4 regions of the Variovorax sp. YR566 genome follow, and region 2 is predicted to be linked to each of the others. Evidence: predicted binding sites of a transcription regulator. Region 2 holds the regulator's gene; each other region holds the start of a gene.
The links. The regulator sigma-54, encoded in region 2, starts transcription at its own class of promoters, with help from an activator protein. The targets are predictions, from matches to a motif close to TGGCANGNAANCTGCTTT.

Region 1: a site for sigma-54 is predicted at 2,542-2,559, ahead of ACTG4X_RS02945 (ammonium transporter). Genes of this name have one in related genera too.
Region 3: a site for sigma-54 is predicted at 2,481-2,498, ahead of ACTG4X_RS02310 (TorF family putative porin). Genes of this name have one in related genera too.
Region 4: a site for sigma-54 is predicted at 1,936-1,953, ahead of ACTG4X_RS12150 (ammonium transporter). Genes of this name have one in related genera too.

What each region holds. Positions count from the first base shown of each region.
Region 1 is NZ_CP197092.1:615,341-620,635, forward strand. Features, by position in the region: gene ACTG4X_RS02935 (thiamine pyrophosphate-binding protein) at 1-907, shown strand, start outside; gene ACTG4X_RS02940 (hypothetical protein) at 943-1,245, opposite strand; gene ACTG4X_RS02945 (ammonium transporter) at 1,264-2,502, opposite strand; partial or broken gene ACTG4X_RS02950 (sulfite exporter TauE/SafE family protein) at 2,878-2,982, shown strand; gene ACTG4X_RS02955 (tripartite tricarboxylate transporter permease) at 3,047-4,558, opposite strand; gene ACTG4X_RS02960 (tripartite tricarboxylate transporter TctB family protein) at 4,571-5,059, opposite strand; gene ACTG4X_RS02965 (RNA recognition motif domain-containing protein) at 5,260-5,295, opposite strand, start outside.
Region 2 is NZ_CP197092.1:837,480-842,774, forward strand. Features, by position in the region: gene ACTG4X_RS03930 (thiol:disulfide interchange protein DsbA/DsbL) at 1-240, shown strand, start outside; gene lptA (lipopolysaccharide transport periplasmic protein LptA) at 385-1,098, shown strand; gene lptB (LPS export ABC transporter ATP-binding protein) at 1,095-1,889, shown strand; gene rpoN (RNA polymerase factor sigma-54) at 1,907-3,508, shown strand; gene ACTG4X_RS03950 (phospholipase D family protein) at 3,519-5,126, shown strand; gene ACTG4X_RS03955 (LysE family translocator) at 5,134-5,295, opposite strand, start outside.
Region 3 is NZ_CP197092.1:480,550-485,844, reverse strand. Features, by position in the region: gene ACTG4X_RS02320 (ammonium transporter) at 1-1,124, opposite strand, end outside; gene glnK (P-II family nitrogen regulator) at 1,154-1,492, opposite strand; gene ACTG4X_RS02310 (TorF family putative porin) at 1,560-2,438, opposite strand; partial or broken gene ACTG4X_RS02305 (magnesium chelatase domain-containing protein) at 2,655-2,867, shown strand; partial or broken gene ACTG4X_RS02300 (helix-turn-helix domain-containing protein) at 3,009-3,266, opposite strand; gene ACTG4X_RS02295 (IS3 family transposase) at 3,376-4,914, opposite strand; gene ACTG4X_RS02290 (hypothetical protein) at 5,056-5,295, shown strand, end outside.
Region 4 is NZ_CP197092.1:2,593,826-2,599,120, forward strand. Features, by position in the region: gene ACTG4X_RS12140 (acyltransferase family protein) at 1-815, opposite strand, end outside; gene ACTG4X_RS12145 (LytTR family DNA-binding domain-containing protein) at 979-1,872, shown strand; gene ACTG4X_RS12150 (ammonium transporter) at 2,024-3,226, shown strand; gene ACTG4X_RS12155 (succinylglutamate desuccinylase) at 3,337-4,272, shown strand; gene ACTG4X_RS12160 (hypothetical protein) at 4,279-4,602, opposite strand; gene ACTG4X_RS12165 (restriction endonuclease) at 4,616-5,295, opposite strand, start outside.

The DNA.
Region 1 (5,295 bases), 220 kb from region 2:
CAATCCGCGCATGCTGGAGCGCATCCGCAACGCCGACCTCGTGCTGCTGGTCGGCGGGCGCTTGTCTGAAGTACCGTCGCAGGGCTACGAGCTGCTGGCGATTCCGCAGCCGAAGCAGGCGCTGGTGCATGTGCACGCCGACGCCGACGAGCTCGGCAAGCTCTATCGTCCGGCGCAGGGCATCCACGCCACGCCGCAGGCTTTCGCGGAAGCCATGTCCACGCTGCGCCCCGCGCAAACGCCGGCCTGGCAGGCGGAAACGGAGACAGCCCGCGAAGACTTCCTGCGCTGGAGCGACCCGGCTCCCATCCGCATTCCCGGCCCGCTGCAGATGGGCGAGGTCATGCAGCACCTGCGCGAAGTGCTGCCGGCCGACACCATCTTCTGCAACGGTGCAGGCAACTTCGCCACCTGGGTGCACCGCTTCTGGCCGTTCCGCTCCTACGCGAGCCAGCTTGCGCCCACCAGCGGCTCGATGGGCTACGGCCTGCCGGCCGGCGTCGGCGCCAAGCGGCTGTGGCCGCAGCGCGAAGTGGTCGTGTTCGCGGGCGATGGCGACTTCATGATGCACGGCCAGGAATTCGCGACGGCCGTGCAGTACGGCCTGCCGATCATCGTGGTGCTGCTCGACAACGCCATGTACGGCACGATCCGCATGCACCAGGAAAAGCACTACCCCGGCCGCATCAGCGCCACGCAGTTGAAGAACCCGGACTTTCGCGGCTATGCCGAAGTGTTCGGCGGCCACGGCGAACGCGTGACCAGCACCGAAGAATTCGGCCCCGCACTGGCGCGCGCGAGAGAGAGCGGCAAGCCAGCCATCCTGCATTGCCTGCTGGACCCGGAAGCGATCACCCCGGGAAGCACGCTGCAGTCGATTCGCAAGGCAGCGCTGGCTGCAAGCTGAGCACCCGGTGTCATTCGCACGCACCCCGAAAAGACTCAGCGCAACCCACCCACATAGCGAGGCGGCGGCGTAGGCGGCGTCCCATCGGGCTGCCGCGCCGCCAACCGCGCAGCGCGAGCCAGCGGCTCCATCGCCTGCTCCAGCCGTGTCGCCAACTGGTAAAGCTCCTCGTCCTTGGTGTCAGCAGCGTGCGCGCGCGTCATGCGCACGATCTCGGCCGCGTACTCGGCATTGGTCGCCATCCACTCGGTGTCGGTCACGCGCCCATGCTTTCGCCGCAGCGCCACGTGAAGGCGGGCAGCAAGGGCGATGCGTTCGCTTTCGGACATGGATGGCATGGTTCCTCCGTCGGTGGGTCAACTACTCCCGAGATGTTCTCTGTGCTGTGCAAGATCGAGGCCCAGCACCTCGCTGTCGGCATCGACGCGCAACCCGACCATGATGTGCACCAGAAACAGCACCACCGCCGTCCCCGTTGCGCTGTAGATAGCCACGCTGCCGACGGCGATCGCCTGCGTCAGCACGTCGCCCGTGGCGCCCGAGATGCGCGCATCGGCGAACACGCCCGTCAGCAGCGCGCCCACGATGCCACCGATGCCGTGCACGCCGAACACGTCGAGCGAGTCGTCCGCGCCAAGCAGGTGCTTGAGCCCGGTGGCGCCCCAGTAGCAGGCCAGCCCCGCGATCGCGCCGATGGCCAGCGCGGACAGCGGCGTGACGAAGCCGGCTGCCGGCGTGATGGCCACCAGCCCCGCCACCAGGCCCGAGCACAGGCCCAGCAGCGAAGGCCTGCGCCGCACGATCCATTCGCCGAGCATCCAGCTCATGGCGCCGGCCGCCGCCGCGATGTGCGTCACCAGCATCGCCAGGCCCGCGCGCCCGTCGGCCGCCACCGCCGAGCCCGCATTGAAGCCGAACCAGCCCACCCACAGCAGGCCCGCGCCCGTCATCGTCATCGCCAGGCTGTAGGGCTCGAAGGCCTCGCGCCCGTAGCCCTTGCGCGGCCCGAGCGCGTAGGCGCACACCAGCCCCGCGATGCCCGCGTTGACGTGCACCACCGAGCCGCCGGCGAAGTCGAGCGCGCCCATCTGCGCGAGCCAGCCGCCCGGCTCCCACACCCAGTGCGCGACAGGTGCGTACACCAGCACGCTCCAGAACAGCGCGAACCACAGGATCGCCGAGAAGCGCATGCGCTCGACAAAAGCGCCAAGCACCAGTGCGGTGGTGATGACCGCGAAGGTCAGCTGGAACATCGCGTAGACCGACTCAGGCACGTTGGGCGCGACGTGGCTCACCGCCACCTGCCCGGCCTCCTTCAGGTACTCGAAGCCCGAGAACCAGAAGCGCCCGGTGCCTCCCAGCCAGGGCCAGCCCTCGGTAAAGGCCAGTGAATAGCCCACCGCGAACCAGGTCAGCGAGACCGCCGCGGCTATCGCCACCACCCCCGCCATGGTGGCCAGCACGTTCTTGCGGCGCACCATGCCCGCATAGAAGAGTGCGATGCCGGGCAGCGTCATCAGCAGCACCAGCGCGGTCGAAGTCATCATCCATGCGGTGTCTGCCGCGTTGATGGAGGCGTGCGGAGCCAGGGCCATGACCGTTTCTTCTTCTTGAAGTGATGGACCTTGGTGCTGCGTGCACAAGTCGTGCCACATCGTTAACTATCAGAAACACTTTGGTTCGCAAATCGGGCTTTCTCGGTAAGGCAAAGCGGGTAATTCCCAATGCACTGACGCGGTGCGCACCCTAAAGTCTGCCCACTCGCGAACGGGCCCTGCTCGTGCTGCCGAGGGTCCGAGGAGACAATCCCCAAGCAACAATAAAAATGCTTCAAAGGCTCCGTACGAGATGCCGTGTTTGACTTTGAAAGGCGCCGCTGGTCGGCGCCTTTTTTATGCCTGCATGACTTGATGCACCTGCATCTTCAGCTCCTTTTTTGATAGCGCCACGGGCGAGACAATCCTCCCCCTATGGAGATGCTGGTGGTAACGGGCGCCTCGCTGTTCGCCGTGTTTCCGGGCGCACCGCTGGCGACCCTGCCGGGCACCAACAAGAGCGCGTCTATTTGGGGCACCCCGAGCAAAGGCCCCAAATGAAAAAAGCCCCCGGAGCGGGGGCTTCTTGCAGAGACCGGAGCGCTCACTCCTCGACGAAGGCTTCCTCGCGCTTGGCCTTGATTGCGGGCAGCAGCACGATGCCCAGCAGCAGCGCAGCCGCCACCAACAGCCCCGCCGACAGCGGCCGGGTGACGAATACGCTCCACGCACCGCGCGACAGCAGCAGCGCGCGCCGCAGGTTCTCCTCCATCATCGGCCCCAGGATGAAGCCCAGCAGCAGCGGCGCAGGCTCCGTGCGCAGCTTGATGAACAGGTAGCCGATGAAGCCGAAGGCCGCCACCATCCACACGTCGAAGGTGTTGTTGTTGGTCGAGTACACGCCGATCGCGCAGAACAGCACGATGGCGGGGAACAGGAACTTGTAGGGCACCGTCAGCAGCTTGATCCACATGCCGATCAGCGGCAGGTTCAGGATGATCAGCATCGCGTTGCCGATCCACATCGAGGCGATCAGGCCCCAGAACAGCTCGGGGTTGCTGGTCATGACCTGCGGGCCCGGCTGGATGTTGTGGATCGTCATTGCGCCCACCATCAGCGCCATCACCGCGTTGGGCGGAATGCCCAGCGTCAGCAGCGGGATGAAGGAAGTCTGTGCACCGGCGTTGTTGGCCGACTCGGGCGATGCCACGCCGCGGATGTTGCCCTTGCCGAAGGGCACTTCGCCGGGGCGCATGCGGATCTTCTTCTCCAGCGCATACGAGGCGAACGAGGCCAGCAGCGCGCCGCCGCCGGGCAGGATGCCCAGTGCAGAACCCAGGGCCGTGCCGCGCAGCACCGCGGGCAGCATGCGCTTGAAGTCGTCCTTGGTGGGCCACAGGCCCTTGACCTTGTGCGTGAACACTTCGCGCTCGTCGTCGGGCTGCGAGAGGTTGCCGATGATTTCGCCGTAACCGAACACGCCCATGGCGATCACCACGAAGCCGATGCCGTCGGTGAGTTCCGGAATGTCGAAGCTGTAGCGCGCGACACCCGAGTTGACGTCGGTGCCCACGATGCCCAGCAGCAGGCCGAGCACGATCATCGCCACTGCCTTCAGCAGCGAGCCCGAAGCCAGCACCACCGCGCCGATCAGGCCCAGCGTCATCAGCGAGAAGTACTCGGCGGGGCCGAACTTGAAGGCCAGTTCGGTCAGCGGCGGCGCGAAGGCGGCCAGGATCAGCGTGCCGACGCAACCCGCGAAGAACGAGCCGAGGCCGGCCGCGGCGAGCGCCGGGCCTGCGCGGCCCTGCCTTGCCATCTGGTAGCCGTCGATACAGGTGACCACCGAGGACGACTCCCCGGGCAGGTTCACCAGAATGGCCGTGGTCGAGCCGCCGTACTGCGCGCCGTAGTAGATGCCGGCCAGCATGATCAGCGCCGACACGGGCGGCAATGCGTACGTGGCGGGCAGCAGCATCGCGATGGTTGCGACCGGGCCGATGCCCGGGAGCACGCCGATCAGCGTGCCCAGGATGCAACCCAGCAGGCAGTACAGCAGGTTGGTGAAGGTGAAGGCAACGCCGAAACCGATGGAAAGGTTGTGGATCAGGTCCATGGTGTGCGCTCCTCAGCCCGAAATGAAAGTGGGCCAGACCTGGATCTGGAGCTTGAGCGCCCAGATGAAGGCCACGTAGCTGCCAGCCGCCAGGATGGTCGAGAGGATCAGCACGTCGCGCAGCTTGAAGTGCTCGCCCGCCATGCTCGAGATGATCGTGAGCGCGTAGATCGCGATGATCATCCCCATGGCCGGCAGCCCGATGCTGGGCAGGCCGCCCAGCAGCACGCCGAAGGCCAGGTTGGCGCCGAGCACGAAGGCCAGCGGCTTCCAGGCCCATTTGCCGATCGGGTGGCCGTCGGTGGTTTCGACCACCAGTGCCTGGAACATGATGATGGCCCCGAGGATGGCCAGCAGGATGCCCAGCATGAGCGGGAAGTAGCCCGGCCCCATGCGGGCGCCGTCGCCGATGGTGTAGGTGGTCGCGCCTATCGCAAAGGCGCCCCCCACGGTGGTGAACATGACTCCCGAAAAGAAGTCAGCCTGACTCTTGATGCGCATGTCGTCTCGCCCCTCTTGTATGGAGGGGTGAGGGTCGTTCTGCGGGCCTGACCGTTGGCTGACCTGCCCGGTACGGACAAATGCTTACCGCAGGGCTAGGGTTCTCCCTCGACGTCCCCTGCGCCACAGAGGGCCACAAACGAAAAAAGCTCCCGAAGGAGCTTTTCATTCAGAAGCCCGAAGGCTCTGGAGGGAAGGGCTTAGTAGCCGCCGCGACCGCCGCCGCCGCCGCCGTA
Region 2 (5,295 bases):
ATCATTGCCTGGGCCGCCGCCAACGGCCTGGACGGCGCCAAGTTCAAGGAAGTCTTCACCTCCTTCGGCGTGGCCAGCAAGGCCAAGCGCGCCTCGCAAATGACCGACGCCTACAAGGTGGCTGGCGTGCCGGCAATGGCCGTGGCCGGCCGCTGGTATGTGGATGGCGAAACCGCCGGCAACATGACCAAAGTGCTTCAGGTCGTGAACTATCTGATCGGCGAAGCGAAGAAGGGCTGACCCCCCCCAGGATCGTGGTCCGGCGGAGCCGGTTCCGCGGTGTTCCAGGAAGAAAGTCAAGCCCGCATCGGCGGGCTTTTTCATCTGTGCGTGCGGGGCTGACGCAATCAGCCGCATACAATGCCGAGCAAGTTTCGTGCCTCTATGACATTGCACTCTCACCCCACCACTCCCTTCCTCCGTCGCATCGGCCGCCTGGCCGCCGGCGCGCTGTTGCTGGCCGGCCTTGCCTCGGGCGCACTGGCCGAAACCGCCGACCGCACCAAGCCGATGAACATCGAGTCGGACTCGATGCGCTACGATGACCTGAAGCAGACCAGCGTGTTCACCGGTAACGTGCTCGTTACGAAGGGCACGATCATCATCCGCGGCGCACGTATGGATGTACGCCAGGACCCCGAGGGCTACCAGTACGGCGTGGTCACGGCGGCACCGGGCAAGCGGGCCTACTACAAGCAGAAACGCAATGCGCCCGACGAGTGGATCGAGGGCGAGTCGGAAGTCATCGAGTACGACAGCCGCGCCGACAACGTCAAGTTCATCCGCAACGCCACCATGCGCCGCCTGCTCGGCGCTACGCCGAACGACGAGAGCCAGGGCGCGCTGATCGTCTACGACCAGAGCAACGACACCTACACGGTCAACGGTTCCACCGTGCCGCCGAACACCGCCGTCAACGCGTCCACCCCGGGCGGGCGCGTCAAGACCATCCTGACCCCCAAGGCCGCCACCGCACCGGCAGCCGGTGCCTCGGCCCCGGCCGGCGCGAAGGCGCCGCCGCCGGCGCCCATGCCCGCACCCGGCAAGGGCCTGCGCCAGAGCACCACGCTCAGTGACCAGGGAGAAACCCGCAAGTGATCGAAACCGCAGGAACGCAGGACACCAACGGCGCACCGGGCAGCCGCCTGATCGCGCGCGGCCTGAAGAAGAGCTACGGCAGCCGTACGGTCGTGAAAGACGTCTCGCTCGACGTGCAGAAGGGCGAAGTCGTCGGACTGCTCGGGCCGAACGGCGCGGGCAAGACCACCTCGTTCTACATGATCGTGGGGCTGGTGCGCGCCGACGCGGGCGACATCAGCATCGACGGCGAGCCCATCGCCCACATGCCGATCCACCGCCGCGCCCGCATGGGCCTGAGCTACCTGCCGCAGGAAGCCTCGATCTTCCGCAAGCTCACGGTCGAGGAAAACGTGCGCGCCGTGCTCGAGCTCCAGAGCGAGCCCGACGAGAGCGGCAAGATGGCGCCGCTGTCGAAGCAGCACATGGACGAGCGCCTGGCCGAGCTGCTGGCCGACCTGCGCGTTGACCACCTGCGCGATTCGCCCGCGCTTGCGCTGTCGGGCGGCGAGCGCCGCCGCGTCGAAATTGCGCGTGCACTGGCCACGCAGCCGCGCTTCATCCTGCTGGACGAGCCCTTCGCCGGCATCGACCCGATCGCGGTGATCGAAATCCAGCGGATCATCAGTTTCCTGAAGGAGCGCGGCATCGGCGTGCTCATCACCGACCACAACGTGCGTGAAACGCTGGGCATCTGCGATCACGCTTTCATCATCAGCGACGGGCATGTGCTGGCACAAGGCACACCCTCGGAGATCGTCGACAACGCCGAAGTACGCAGGGTGTACTTGGGCGAACACTTCCGCATGTAAGGGCGGGAGCGGTTCCCATGAAGCAAGGGCTATCCCTTCGCGTCTCGCAGCATCTGGCGTTGACGCCACAGCTGCAGCAGTCGATCAGGCTGCTTCAACTCTCCACGCTCGAACTGAGCCAGGAGGTGGAGCAGATGCTCGACGAGAACCCGTTCCTCGAGCGCACGGCTGAAGAAGCGGCGCGCGAGGAATTCGGGCTCGACACGGCCGATGCCCCGGTGCCGCGCGACGACGGCGGCGATAGCGGCGACGGCGAAAGCGACTTCGCTTCGCCCGCCGCCAGCGCGTCCACTGCTTCCACCGAAACCAGCACCGCCACCACGGCCGACACCGACGGCCCCGCTGCCGAGATCACCGAGCGCGAGCCCGACTGGGAAGGCGACGGCACCGTCGACATGGCGCCCGACGACAGCGAATGGGGCAGCGATGCGCCCGCGCGCCAGAACAACCTGGGCGACGACGAACGTGCCGACGCCACCGAACTCGCGCGCAGCCAGGAGTCGCTGCAGTCCTTCCTGCACCGCCAGGCCCTGAGCCTGCGCCTGAACGAGAACGACAGCGCCGCGCTGCGCTTTCTCATCGAATCGCTCAACGACGACGGCTACCTGGAAGACTCGCTGCCCGCACTGGCCTCGGGCCTGGCCGGCGACGACAACGACCAGTTCGACGACCTCGTGCATCACTTTCAGGTGGCGCTCGGCCTGCTGCAAAGCCTGGAACCCGCCGGCGTCGGCGCTCGCGACCTCGGCGAATGCCTGGGCATCCAGCTGCGTGCCCTGGCCCGCGAGGACGAGACCGACGAGGAAGAGCTGGTCCGCAAGACCGCCATCGCCATCTGCAAGCAGCCGATGGAACTGCTCGCGCGCCGCGATTTCAAGCGCCTGGCCACGCTCACCCGCAGCAACGAGGAGCTGGTGCGCTCGGCGCTGCAGATCATCGCGCGGCTCGAACCCAAGCCGGGTCGGCGCTTTGTCGATGTCGAGCGCAACATCGTCATTCCCGACGTGATCGTCACCAAGACGGGCCGCGGCACCAATGTGAAGTTCCGCGTCATGCTGAACCCCGAGGTGATGCCGCGCCTGCGCGTGCACGACATCTACGCCGGCGCGCTCAAGTCGCACAAGGGCGAAGGCAGCCAGGCGCTGTCGCAGCGGCTGCAGGAGGCGCGCTGGTTCATCAAGAACATCCAGCAGCGCTTCGACACCATCCTGCGCGTGAGCAACGCCATCGTCGAGCGGCAGAAGAGCTACTTCGTGCACGGCGAACTCGCGATGCGCCCGCTGGTGCTGCGCGAGATCGCCGACGAGCTGGGCCTGCACGAATCGACCATCTCGCGCGTGACCACCGCCAAGTACATGGCCACGCCCTTCGGCACGGTCGAGCTCAAGTACTTCTTCGGCTCGGCGCTGGGCACTGAGACCGGCGGCAATGCGTCGAGCACCGCGGTGCGCGCGCTGATCAAGCAGTTCGTCAGCTCCGAGAGCATCAAGAAGCCGCTGTCGGACAGCCAGATCTCCGAGATGCTGAAAGAGCAGGGCATCGAGTGCGCGCGCCGCACCGTGGCCAAGTACCGCGAGGCGCTGCGCATCGCGCCCGCCAACCTTCGCAAGGCCCTGTAGAAAGCCACCGATGACCCGTCGCCTGCTGTCGCTTTCGCGTTGTGGGCATTGGGTTTTCGTCATGGCGGCGGTCTTGCTGTTCGCAGGCTGCGCCACATTGCCCGACGAGGCGCCGCGCCCGCCCACCAAGGCCATGGCCGTGTCAGCCGACACCGCGCTCGGCAAGATCGCGCTGGCCTCGCAGCCCGACCCCGACCTGAGCGGCTTTCGCCTCATGCCCGGCGGCGACTTCGCCTTCGACACCCGTATCCAACTGGCCCGTCGCGCGCAGCGCACGCTCGACGTGCAGTACTACCAGATCGAGAACGACGAAACCGGCCGCTACCTGATGCGCACCCTGCGCGACGCCGCTCAGCGCGGCGTGCGCGTGCGGCTGCTGATGGACGACCTCTACACCTCCGGCGAAGACGAGCTGCTGCTCGGCCTGGCCGCCACGCCCAACGTGGAGCTGCGCCTGTTCAACCCGTTCCCGGCCGGGCGCGGCAGCCTGCTGAAGCGCTTCAGCGCGTCGCTTTTCGACTTCAGCCGCGTCAACCGCCGCATGCACAACAAGCTGTTCATTGCCGACGGCGCGATGGCGGTGGCGGGCGGGCGCAACATCGGCAACCAGTATTTCAGGCGCACGGCGGGCGAGAACTTTCTAGACCTCGACACCTTCGTCACCGGCGCGCTGATCCCGCGGCTGGGCAGCCTGTTCGACCAGTACTGGAACAGCATCTACGTGCGGCCGATCCAGTCGGTGGTGAGCAGCGACCTGTCGCGCGAGGAGCTGCAGAAGCGCTTCGACGTCGCCACCGGCCCCGACACCACGCCACCACCGCCGCCGCCCGCGCCCAACGACCTGCTTGGCTACAGCCCGATGGCGGAAGACCTGAACGCCGGCAAGCTCGGACTGATCTGGGCCACCGCAGAGGCCTACGCCGATTCGCCCGAGCGCGTGATCGGCAAGACCGTCTCATACGGCGGCGTGCCGCTGCTGGACGTCGACAGCGTGCGCTACAACGTGGTCGAGCAGATGCGCCGTGCGCGCTCCGAGGTGACCATCGTCTCGCCCTACCTCATTCCGGGCGCCTCGGGGCTGGAGGTGATGCGCGAGATCCGCGGCCGCAACGTGAAGATCAGCGTCGTCACCAATTCGCTGGCCGCCACCGACGAGCCGTTGGTGCACACCGCCTACCGCCGCTACCGGCCCGACATGCTCAAGCTCGGCGCCGACCTCTACGAACTGAGCTCCACGCGCACCCGGCGCAGCGTGCGACTCGGCCTGTTCGGCACTTCGGTGGGCAGGCTGCACGCCAAGTCGGCGGTGATCGACCGGCGCATTCTTTTCGTCGGCTCGATGAATTTCGATCCGCGCTCGGAGACGCACAACACCGAGATCGGCCTCTTCATCCGCAGCCCCGAGATGGCGCAGCAGGCACTGAAGCTCATCGACGTGCTCAAGCAGCAGGGCGCCTACCGGCTGCGCTTTGCCGAGGGCAGCAACGAGTCGCGCATCGAATGGGTCAGCGACGACGCCGGCAAGCTCACCGTGCTGAGCGAGGAGCCCGACTCCGGCTTCTGGGACCGGACCATGCTCGAATTGCTGGCGCCGCTGACGCCGGAGAGCCTGTTGTAGCGTCGGCTCAGTTGCCGCGCACGGCCGACCAGATCAGCCGCAGGCCCAGCAGCCCCATCACGCCGCCGGCGGCCCGGTCGATCCAGACCTTGTAGCGCAGGTAGGCCGAGCGCGGCGCTGCCGAGGAAAGCGCCAGCGCCACGATGGCGTACCAGCCCGTCTCGATGCA
Region 3 (5,295 bases), 360 kb from region 2:
GCACCGAGCATGCGCTTCAAGCCGCCCACGCCCCACAGGCAGACCAGGCCGGCCAGCAGGCCCAGCACGATCGAACCCATCGGGCCGATGAAACCGGCGGCAGGCGTGACAGCCACGAGGCCGGCAACGGCGCCGGACGCAGCGCCCAGCATCGAGGCCTTGCCCTTGTGCAGGCTTTCACCCAGGATCCACGACAGGGCCGCGGCAGCGGTGGCGAGCACCGTGTTGATGAAGGCCAGGCCGGCGACGGCGTTGGCAGCACCAGCCGAGCCGGCGTTGAAGCCGAACCAGCCGACCCACAGCAGCGAAGCGCCGACCATGGTGAGCGTGAGCGAGTGAGGCGTGAACGCTTCCTTGCCGTAGCCGACGCGCTTGCCGACCATGTAGGCGCCGACCAGGCCGGCCACACCGGCGTTGATGTGCACCACGGTGCCGCCAGCGAAGTCGAGTGCGCCGTCCTTGCCCAGCAGGCCGCCGCCCCACACGATGTGGGCGATCGGCACGTAGCTGAAGGTGAACCACAGCACCGAGAACAGCAGCACGGCCGAGAACTTGGCACGCTCTGCGAACGCGCCGACGATCAGCGCCACGGTGATGGCCGCGAAAGTGCCCTGGAAGGCGACGAACACATATTCGGGAATCGTGGTCAGCGCGCCGAAGGTCTCCTGCGTGATGCCCTTCATGAAGATCTTGTCGAATCCTCCGAAGAAGTTGCCGTCACCGGAGAAGGCCAGGCTGTAGCCGTAGATGGCCCACAGGATGCTGATCAGCGAGAAGATCACGAAGACCTGCATCAGCACCGACAGCATGTTCTTCGAGCGGCCCAGGCCACCGTAGAACAGCGCGAGGCCGGGGATGGTCATCAGGATCACGAGAAGCGTCGAAGTCAGCATCCAGGCGGTGTCGCCGGAGTCGATCTTCGGAGCGGGTGCGGCGGCGGGCGCCGCGGGAGCTGCGTCGGCGGCAGCGGCCGGAGCTGCTGCGGCTGCAGGCGCGGCAGCGGGGGCCGATGCCGACGCGGCCGGTGCTTCGGCCGTGGCCGCAGCGGGGGTTTGCGCGAAGCCGGCAGTACCGGCAGCCAACACGCTCAAGCCGAGCGCAAGAGAGACAAGCAGTTTTTTCATAATCGTTGTTCTTTCGGGCCTGGACTCGATCAGAGGGCTTCGCGGCCCGTTTCGCCGGTGCGGATGCGCACGACTTGTTCGAGGTTGTAGACAAAAATCTTGCCGTCGCCGATCTTGCCGGTGCGTGCCGCGCCTTCGACAGCCTCGATCACGCGATCGACCAGGTCGTCGGAGACGGCCGCTTCGATCTTGACCTTGGGCAGGAAGTCGACCACGTACTCCGCGCCGCGGTAGAGCTCGGTGTGCCCCTTCTGGCGACCGAAGCCCTTGACCTCAGTGACGGTAATCCCCTGCACGCCGATGGCCGACAGTGCTTCGCGCACCTCATCGAGCTTGAACGGTTTGATGATGGCTGTGACCAGCTTCATGAGTTTTCTCCTTCGGATGGAAATGGAATGGCGCGGCAGCTTGGGCCGCACCTCGTTGTTGTATGGATTACAGCGTCTTCGTCAGCGTGAGGATGAAGCGCGCCTTGTTCGGCGAGTAGGTCGTCTGGCCGAAGGTGCCGAAGCCGAGGTCGACGCCCGGGTTGGCCACTGCCAGGTACGAGCTCTTCTTGTTGGCGCCCTGCACCGAGCCGGTCAGCGACAGGCCGTTGCCGAAGTCGTAGCTCGCGCCGACGTTGTAGTCGACATAGCTCTTGTAGCCCAGGCTGCGGATGTCGCTGGACATGTTCGTGTAGCCCACCGCCGCCTTCAGCGTGACCTTGGGCACGATTTCCTTGCTGTACGACAGGTTCAGGTAGCCGGTGTTGGTGCCCTTCAGGCCCGAGCCGGCCTTGTTGCCCGCGTAGCCGAAGTAGTCCTTCGACACGGTGTGCGAGTACTTGGCGGTGAACGAACCGAGGGTTTCGTTGGCGTAGGTGCCCGCAACGTACAGCTCGGTGGTGTTGCCCGCGGAGTTGCCCGGGTAGATGTAGGTGAGCGCACCGACGTCCATGTCCAGCGGGCCGGCCTTGAACTTGTAGCCGCCGTACACGTCCATCTCGATGCTGTTGCCCTTGAGCCAGTTGACGCTGGAGTTCCAGTTGCCCACGTAGAAGCCGCTGTCGCCGAAGGCGTAGTCCAGGCCGCCTTGAATGGCGGGCTTGAAGCCCTTGGTCTTGGCGTAGTCGTTCTTGCCGATCATGTCCTGGTCCTGGCCACGGAACTTGTAGTTCGTGGTGATGGACACGTTGCCCGTGAGATTCGGGGCGGGAGCGGCTGCCGGTGCTGCTGCGGCATCCGTCGTTGCTGTTTGCGCCAGGGCTGCGCCCGAAGCGGTCAATGCAGCGGCCAGAACGATCAGCGCCTGGGCGGCGGTACGGTGCGTCATCAGGGAACTCCTCGCAAGTGTGTTGTTGGACCTGTGAGGCTCAAAGCAGGGAGCGTGCCAAACTGCACAAATACCGGTCATAACCACCCCCGCCCCCGCATTGGTTGAGAGCCAAATCGTTACAACGTCTGTTGCGAGTGGTTGCAGATATCCGGTGCGCCGCACCACCGCGGACATGTCGAAGATAGGTGCACCATCTTGGGGAGATGGAGAAGAATGGGGTTGTCTTTGGTGCAGAGCCGCGCCTTGCTGGGCCTGGAAGCGGCCAGTGTCACTGTCGAGGTGCATCTGGCGAACGGTTTACCCAGCTTCACGCTGGTCGGGCTGGTGGAAACCGAGGTCAAGGAGGCGCGCGAACGGGTGCGTTCGGCGCTCCAGAACGCGGGGCTGGAGTTTCCGAACAACAAGAGCATCAGATGTAGCCAAGCGGTTTTTGTTTAGAACTGAGCAAGGTATGACCGCGCTGCCTGACAGGTATCAGGTCAGGCTCCCCCGAAGTTCACCCTGCAGCACTCTCAAAAACTGTCCCCCAGCCAGACGTCCTGTCGCTGCTGCGCAGGGTCGGCGTGTGTGGATCTGCCGCAGATTGCGCCGCTGTTTCCGCGATTTGGTGGCCTCGATCGCGAGCCATGTCGTGAGCTTCTCGGCATAGGGATCGAGCTTGCTCGAGCTCGTTCGCTTGGCGTAGCGCGGCATTTCTTCGCCGGCTCGCAGGTACTTCTTTACGGTGTTGCGAGACAGGCCTGTACGCCTGGCTATCTCGCGAATGGACATCTGCTCACGCAGGGCCCAGCGTCTGATGACACTCAATGTCGCCACGTCTATCACTCCTAGGATCCCCTGCTTTAAAAATCAGCAGGGTAGAGTTTTACGTGGGTCAGTCTTAGACGGAAATTACTGATCTAACTGGGGGTGCGGATAAAAACTTGGACTGGTTTTATGTCGAGAGTCCGAGACTTTGTCGGTATTCGATGGGGCTGCGAGAGCCAAGGGAGATCTTGATCCGCTTCTCGTTGTACCAACGGATGTAGGAATCAACTACCTCGATGAACTGCTCAATGGTCGTGGCCTTCCAGTCCCGAGGGTAGAACATTTCCGTTTTGAGCCGGCCGAAGAAGCCTTCGCACGCCGCGTTGTCAGGCGAGCACCCTTTGCGGGACATCGAGCGGATGAGCTTCGCTTCTCCGATACGCGACAGCCAGCCTGGCCAGCGATAGTGGGCGCCGCGATCTGAGTGGACAACGGGCCGGTCGTTGGTATCGACCACCGTCTCGATGGCTGCGTCCAGCATCGTGTTGACGAGCTCAGCGTCTGGATGCGTCCCAATGGACCAGCTGATGACCAGGCCATCGAAGCAGTCGATGACGGGCGAGAGATACACCTTGCCGGCCGGGATCTGGAACTCGGTGATGTCGGTGAGCCACTTCTCATTCGGCGCTGCGGCGTGGAAGTCGCGATTGATGAGGTTCTCGGGCGCTGGACTGATCTCCCCCAGATAGGAGCCGTACCGACGCCGCTTCGGCTTGGAGACGACCAGGCTCTCCTGTTTCATCAACCGCTGCACAACCTTCTCAGAGATGGTGACGCACTGCCTTGTCAGCGAAGCCTGCAGCCTGCGGTAGCCGTAGCAGCGGTGATTCATCTCGAAGATATCGGTAATGCTGCGACGCACAGCGAGGTATTTGTCTGCCACCTTCACACGGGCTCGATGGTAGAAGTACGAACTGCGCGCCAGATCCAACTGAGCAAGGAGCTCTGGCAGGGCATAGAGCTCTTTGAGGGCGTCAACCACCAATGTCTTCTCCCGGTTGGTCAGGAGTTGCAGATCGACGCCCAGGCCTTTTTTTACTATTTCATTGGCCTTCTTCAAAAGGTCGCGCTCGAGTTGCAGATGCCGGATGTCACGCTGCAGCGATTCGAGTTGTCGCTCCAGCTCTGCCAGTTCTGGTACTGGCGGTGAGTTGTTCTTGCGTTTCATGGATGCGGCAGCCTCCGGGCCGAGTAGCTGGTTTTTCCAGTTGTACAGCGTTGGCCTGCACACGCCCAGCCTTTCAGCCACCGCCTGCGCATTTTCTTGTCGACTGCAAAGCCCGATGACTCCGGCCTGCTTCAACGCCTCGGGATACCTTGGGCGAGCAGCCCTCCCAACCATGGCTTTCCTGGCCTCAGGCAGCGCCTCGCGAACCCATGCGGTCAACGTCCCACGACCCGGATAGCCCAAGGCTCTCATCGTTGCGGCAATGCAGCGATCGTGAGTGATGTAGTGCTCGACAGCCGCCTCCTTCTGCGCCTGCGAGTACTTGGGGACTCGGCCCGCATAGCCCACAGGCAAATCGAGCCGCTGCTCGTATTCGCGGTGCCAGCCCTTCAGGGCATTCTTGGTTGGATAACCCAGCTGACGAATGGTCGCCCTGACGCGTTTGCCGAGCTTGATATACAGCTCGACCGCTCGAATCCTGTCTTCGTATGAATACATGAACTACCTCCTGGTAGTCCAAGTTTTTGTCCGCATCCCCACTGGGTCAGTTTTCGGCGGCAATCAACAGCGCCGGCAGACTACAGTCGGCCAAAAACCGGTCGTTCAACTATCACCTCTGGCACGGAGAAATGACATTCCATGAACGCCATCGTCGTTGGGATCTCCAAAGTTGTTGATGACAGCGGATACCCGCCCTTCGTGGAATGCCTCTTGATCGATGCGATGGGTCAGAGGCACTGTTTCGTGGAGAAGGAGCCGGTCGTGAGCGTGACTGAGATCGGCATCGAGTCGCTTCCAGCACCAGGCGTTATCGCATATGAAGCCGAGTCAGAGTGGCTTGATGCGGACGGGCGCTCGGTCTTCCGTGTTGCGACAGCG
Region 4 (5,295 bases), 1.8 Mb from region 2:
AGCGCGATGAAGATGGCGATCACCGCGACTGCCAGCGCGAAAGACACGCGGCGCAGCCGCTCCAGTTCCTTCCACACGCCGGTGTCCACGCCCATCCAGTAGCCGTAGAGAAACATCGTGAAGTAGAGGCTGTGCAGGTGGAAGTCGCGCACCAGGTTGTGCGTGGCCGGAAAGCGCGAGGCCAGCAGCATCGTGAAGACGAGCAGCGGCACCACAGGCAGCAACAGCAGCTTCCAGCCACGCAGGCCGTTGAAGCCGCGGCGCAGCCACTGGCCGGCGGCGGAGTTCCACAGCGGCAGCGTCAGCGCGACCAGCGCCGTGTAGGTAAAGAGGTAGGGCAGGTACCAGAGATGGTTCCAGGTGATGCCGAACTCCGCGCCATCGAAGGCCCGCTTCGGCCACGGCTCGGCCATCGACAGGTAGCGCAGCAGGAAGGCGCCGAAGCCCGGCGCGACCAGCCCGTTGGCCACGCCCTGCGCATAGGCCTGGTAGGGCACGATCACCGCCATGCCGAAGGCCAGCGGCAGCATCAGCCGCAGGCCTCGGCTGCGCAGCAGGCCCCAGGTGCCCTGGCCCCGGCTGAGGAAGCCGAGCGACACGCCGGAGATCAGGAAGACGAGATCCATGCGCCAGAGGTTCAGGATGCGCATCGGCCACTGCAGCCATTCGGCCGCATGCGGGCTCTTGAGGTGCCACGGCCAGTCGGCCACGTAGTACATGCCTACGTGATAGAGGATGACGAACAGGAAGGCCAGCGCGCGCAGGGCGTCGATGTCGTGGCGGCGATGGTCGGGCGGGAGGTTTTGGGTGGTCATCGGGGGCTCCTTGAAGCTGGAGGCCGCGATGCTCGGCCTCGTGCTCCTCGCGTGGCACGCCCGGGGGATGGATCGCCCCCGCTTTGTGACGAGCGGTGGCCCTGAGGGACGAAAAGGGACGAAATTCGCCGCCCCAAGGCCCGTTTTCGGGAGAATCCCGGCCATGGGAGACCCCCGCAAGAACCTGTACGAGCGCTACGAGCCAGTCCGCCGCTACGTGGAGGTGGCGTTCTGGATCGTTCTGATGACGCTTCAGGCCGTGTTCAGCACGATGGTGGCGATCGTCGACGTGCGCACGCGCGCCGTGCCGCGTGCCAACTGGGAGGTCGCGACCTGGGAGGGTTCGAGCCACCTGGTGCTGTTGCTGCTGGTTCCGGCGCTGGTTGCCGTCGAGCGCCGGTTGTCGCCGCTGGTGCGCACCCACGTGCTGCGCTTCGTGGCCTGGCATGCGGTGGCCAGCGTGGTCTTCAGCGTGATCCACGTGGTGGGCATGTTCGGGCTGCGGGCGCTGGTCTATGCCATGGCCGGCGAGCGCTACGACTTCGGCGGCTGGGTCAGCCAGTGGGGCTACGAGTACCTGAAGGACGTGCGGGTGTACGCGAGCATCGTCTTCGGCATCTGGGCGTACCGGCTGTTCATGCTGCGGCTGCAGGGCGAGGCGCGGGTGCTCGATGCGCCCGAAGCCCCGCCGGAACCGGAGCCCGCCGAACCCGAAACCCCGCAGCCCGCGCGCCCCGAGCGCTTTCTGGTGCGCAAGCTGCGTCGCGAATTCCTCATCGCGGCTACCGACATCGACTGGCTCCAGGCCGAGGGCAACTACGTCGGCCTGCACGTCAACGGCCACGACTACCTGCTGCGCGCCACGCTCACCGACTTCCTGACCCAGCTCGACCCCGCCCGCTTCGTGCGCGTGCACCGCAGCCACGCCGTGAACCTGGGTCGCATCAAGGAAATCGAGCCGCTGGATGGCGGCGACGCCCGGCTGCACATGCACGACGGCACCACCGTGCCCTGCAGCCGCCGCTACCGGGACGCGCTGCGCGCCGGGGCGGGCTGATCCGGTGCATCGCGGGCTGAGTAAAGCCCGCTATTGGTTCACAACGCACCATCGAAGAGCTTTGGGCACCATTTTTGCTTCATTGGCCCGCCGCTCCGGGTGATTCGGGTGCGGCGCACCAATTCAAACCAAAAATCAGCAAGAAGCTCCAATGGACGCACTCAAACAGGGCGCAGACGCGCTGTTCATCCTTCTCGGCGCCATCATGGTCCTGGCCATGCACGCCGGTTTTGCTTTTCTCGAACTGGGGACAGTGCGCAAGAAGAACCAGGTCAATGCGCTGGTGAAGATCCTGGTCGACTTCTCGGTCTCGACCATCGTGTATTTCCTGGTGGGCTATGGCGTGGCCTACGGCACGCATTTCTTCGTGAGCGCCACCGAACTGTCGGCAAGAAGCGGCTACGAGCTGGTGAAATTCTTCTTCCTGCTCACCTTCGCGGCGGCCATCCCGGCCATCATTTCGGGCGGCATTGCCGAGCGCGCCAAGTTCTGGCCGCAGCTGATCGCCACGGCGGTGATCGTCGGCTTCGTCTACCCGCTGTACGAGGGCATCGCCTGGAACAAGCACTTCGGCATCCAGGGCTGGATTGCCTCGCTCACCGGCCATGAGTTTCATGACTTTGCGGGCTCGGTGGTAGTGCACGCGGTGGGCGGCTGGCTGGCGCTGCCGGCGGTGCTGCTGCTGGGCGCGCGGCGCAACCGCTACCGGGGCGACGGCTCGCTGAGCGCGCATCCGCCGTCGAACATTCCGTTCCTGGCGCTGGGCGCGTGGGTGCTGTGCGTAGGCTGGTTCGGCTTCAACGTGATGAGCGCGCAGAGCATCGACAAGATCTCGGGCCTGGTGGCCGTCAACTCGCTGATGGCGATGGTCGGCGGCACGCTGGTGGCGCTGGCAATGGGCAAGAACGACCCGGGCTTCGTCTACAACGGCCCGCTCGCGGGGCTCGTGGCCGTGTGCGCCGGCTCCGACCTGATGCACCCGCTGGGCGCGCTGGTGGTGGGCGGCGTGGCGGGCGCCATCTTCGTCAAGATGTTCACGCTCACGCAGAACAAATGGAAGATCGACGACGTGCTCGGTGTGTGGCCGCTGCACGGCCTGTGCGGCACCTGGGGCGGTATAGCGGCGGGCATCTTCGGCACGCAGGCGCTGGGCGGCATCGGCGGTGTGAACGTGTGGGCGCAGCTCATCGGCACCGTCATCGGCGTGGCATGGGCGGGGCTGGCGGGCGCGGCGGTGTACGGCGCGCTGAAGGCCTCGCTGGGGCTGCGGCTGTCGCAGGAGGAGGAATACGACGGCGCCGATCTGTCGATTCACCACATCTCGGCCACGCCGGAGCGTGAGGTCAACTGGTAGTCACCAGTGCGGCAGGGCGGGTCTGTGTTTGCTTCGCGCAGGGCCGCTCAGCACGAACGCGCGCCCTGTAGCAAACTTGCCGGACCGCTTCGTTCCATTTTCTGACGCCCATGACCCAATCTCCCCCCGCCCTCGAAGTCCTCCCCCGCGACCTCTCCGCCTACCGCAAGGGCAACACCGGCGTCGACTACGTGCACCGCTTCGAGTCCGGCAAGCCCGGCCCGCACGTGCTGATCAACGCGCTGACGCACGGCAACGAGATCTGCGGCATGACGGCGGCCACGCACCTGCTCGACAACGACGTGCGCCCGAAGGTCGGCACGCTCACCGTGAGTTTTGCCAACGTGGCAGCGTACGAGTCCTTCAACGAAGCTCTGCCCTTCGACAGCCGCCAGCTCGTGCACAACCTCAACCGCATCTGGTCACCCGAGTGGCTCGATGGCACTGAAGACAGCCCCGAGCTGAGCCGTGCGCGCATCCTGCGTCCGGTGGTGGACGCGGCCGATCACATCCTCGACATCCATTCGACCAGCCAGCCCGTCGTGCCGTTCTGGGTGTACCCGGCATTCGAGCGCAACGCCAAGGTCGCACTGGCCATCGGCCGCCCGTCGGTGCACCTCGTGATGCCCGACGGCCTGGGCTCGGGCACGCCGCTGATCCAGTACGGCAGCCACGGCGGCCCGGACGGCAAGGGCGTGGCGATGGTGGTCGAGTGCGGCCAGCACTTCTTGCGCTCCGCCTCGGAACTGGCCACAGCCGTCACCTACGACTTCCTTGCGTACTTCGGCCTCGTCGAGAAGGACCCGGCCACGCCGCCGCCCGAACCGCAGCGGCGCTTTCAGCTGCTGCAGACGTATGTCATCAAGTCGGCGGACTTTGCGTTCGTGCGGCCGCTGATCGGCTTCGAGAACTTTGCGAAGGGCGAGTTGATCGCGACAAACGGCGACGAGGAAATCCGCGCGCTGTGCGACGACTGCACGATCTTCATGCCGGCGCAGCGCGCGATCGTGGGGCGCGAGGCTGTGTATCTGACGAAGCCGATTTGAGATTCGTCAGCAGATCAACAGGTGCACAGGCTTGCCTGCGGTGCTGTAGTCGGCATGCCAGTAGTGCGGGTCATTGCAGAGGCTGAACGTGGCCTCTGCATTCGCATGGCCACTGCCGAACTGGTCGCGCAGGGTGACGTGCACTGAGCCCAGGTCAGGCCAGTCGATGCCGGCGTCGCTGACGCGGTTGCCTGACGCGACTTCGGCCGCGACGATTTTCTGCAGCGCGGGGTGCAGGCGGGTGTTGAGCAGGGCGAGGGTGTCGCGGCGCGAGGCAAGCGAGACCGATGCGTCGAGGCAGGCCTCGGTGAAGAGCGAATTTTCGGGCACGACCGGTGAGAGACTATGCCGCCGCGACGGCCTTGGCCTTTGGGATCGTCTTACCCCTGCACCTGGGGTAGTTGGCGCAACCCCAAAAACTGCCTTCATTCTTGGTCGATTTTTTCTCGACCATCTTGGTGCCGCAACTCGCACAAGTAGGACGCCAGTATTCGCCTTCATACGCAACCGCGAGCAATGCCATTTGTTGCTCGGGCGTGCGCTGGCTGATTAGCTTGAGCAGTGCGGCACCGTCCTGTGCGTGGATGCCATTCGCCTTGGCGAATGCGATGGCATCTTCGGAGAACGTGGAGCTCGTGACGTAGGTGCCGCTCTTCAACTGGTGCGAGGCCATCACCCCGAAGAACTCGCGCATCTCCTTGACGCCGACCATCTTGCTTTGCCAGTGTTTGCACTGGACGATACGCGGCACATCGCTGTGCTTGGATTGAAGCCAGATATCGATACCGCCGTCCGCGCCATGCGACTGACTGCGCGTGGTGAAGCCGGCCTGTGCGTAGAGTGCTTCGCACACGGCCTCGAATCTGCGCCACTCGATGTCGGCAAGCACGGAAGGGCTCCACTGCGATTTCATCTGTCGTGCCGGCGTCGATGGCGTGGACTGCGAAGGCTCCGATGCAAAGACTGGTTTAGCTGGATCGGCCAGAACCTTTGCTGGCGCTGCGGTGCGGGTAGTGACGTAGT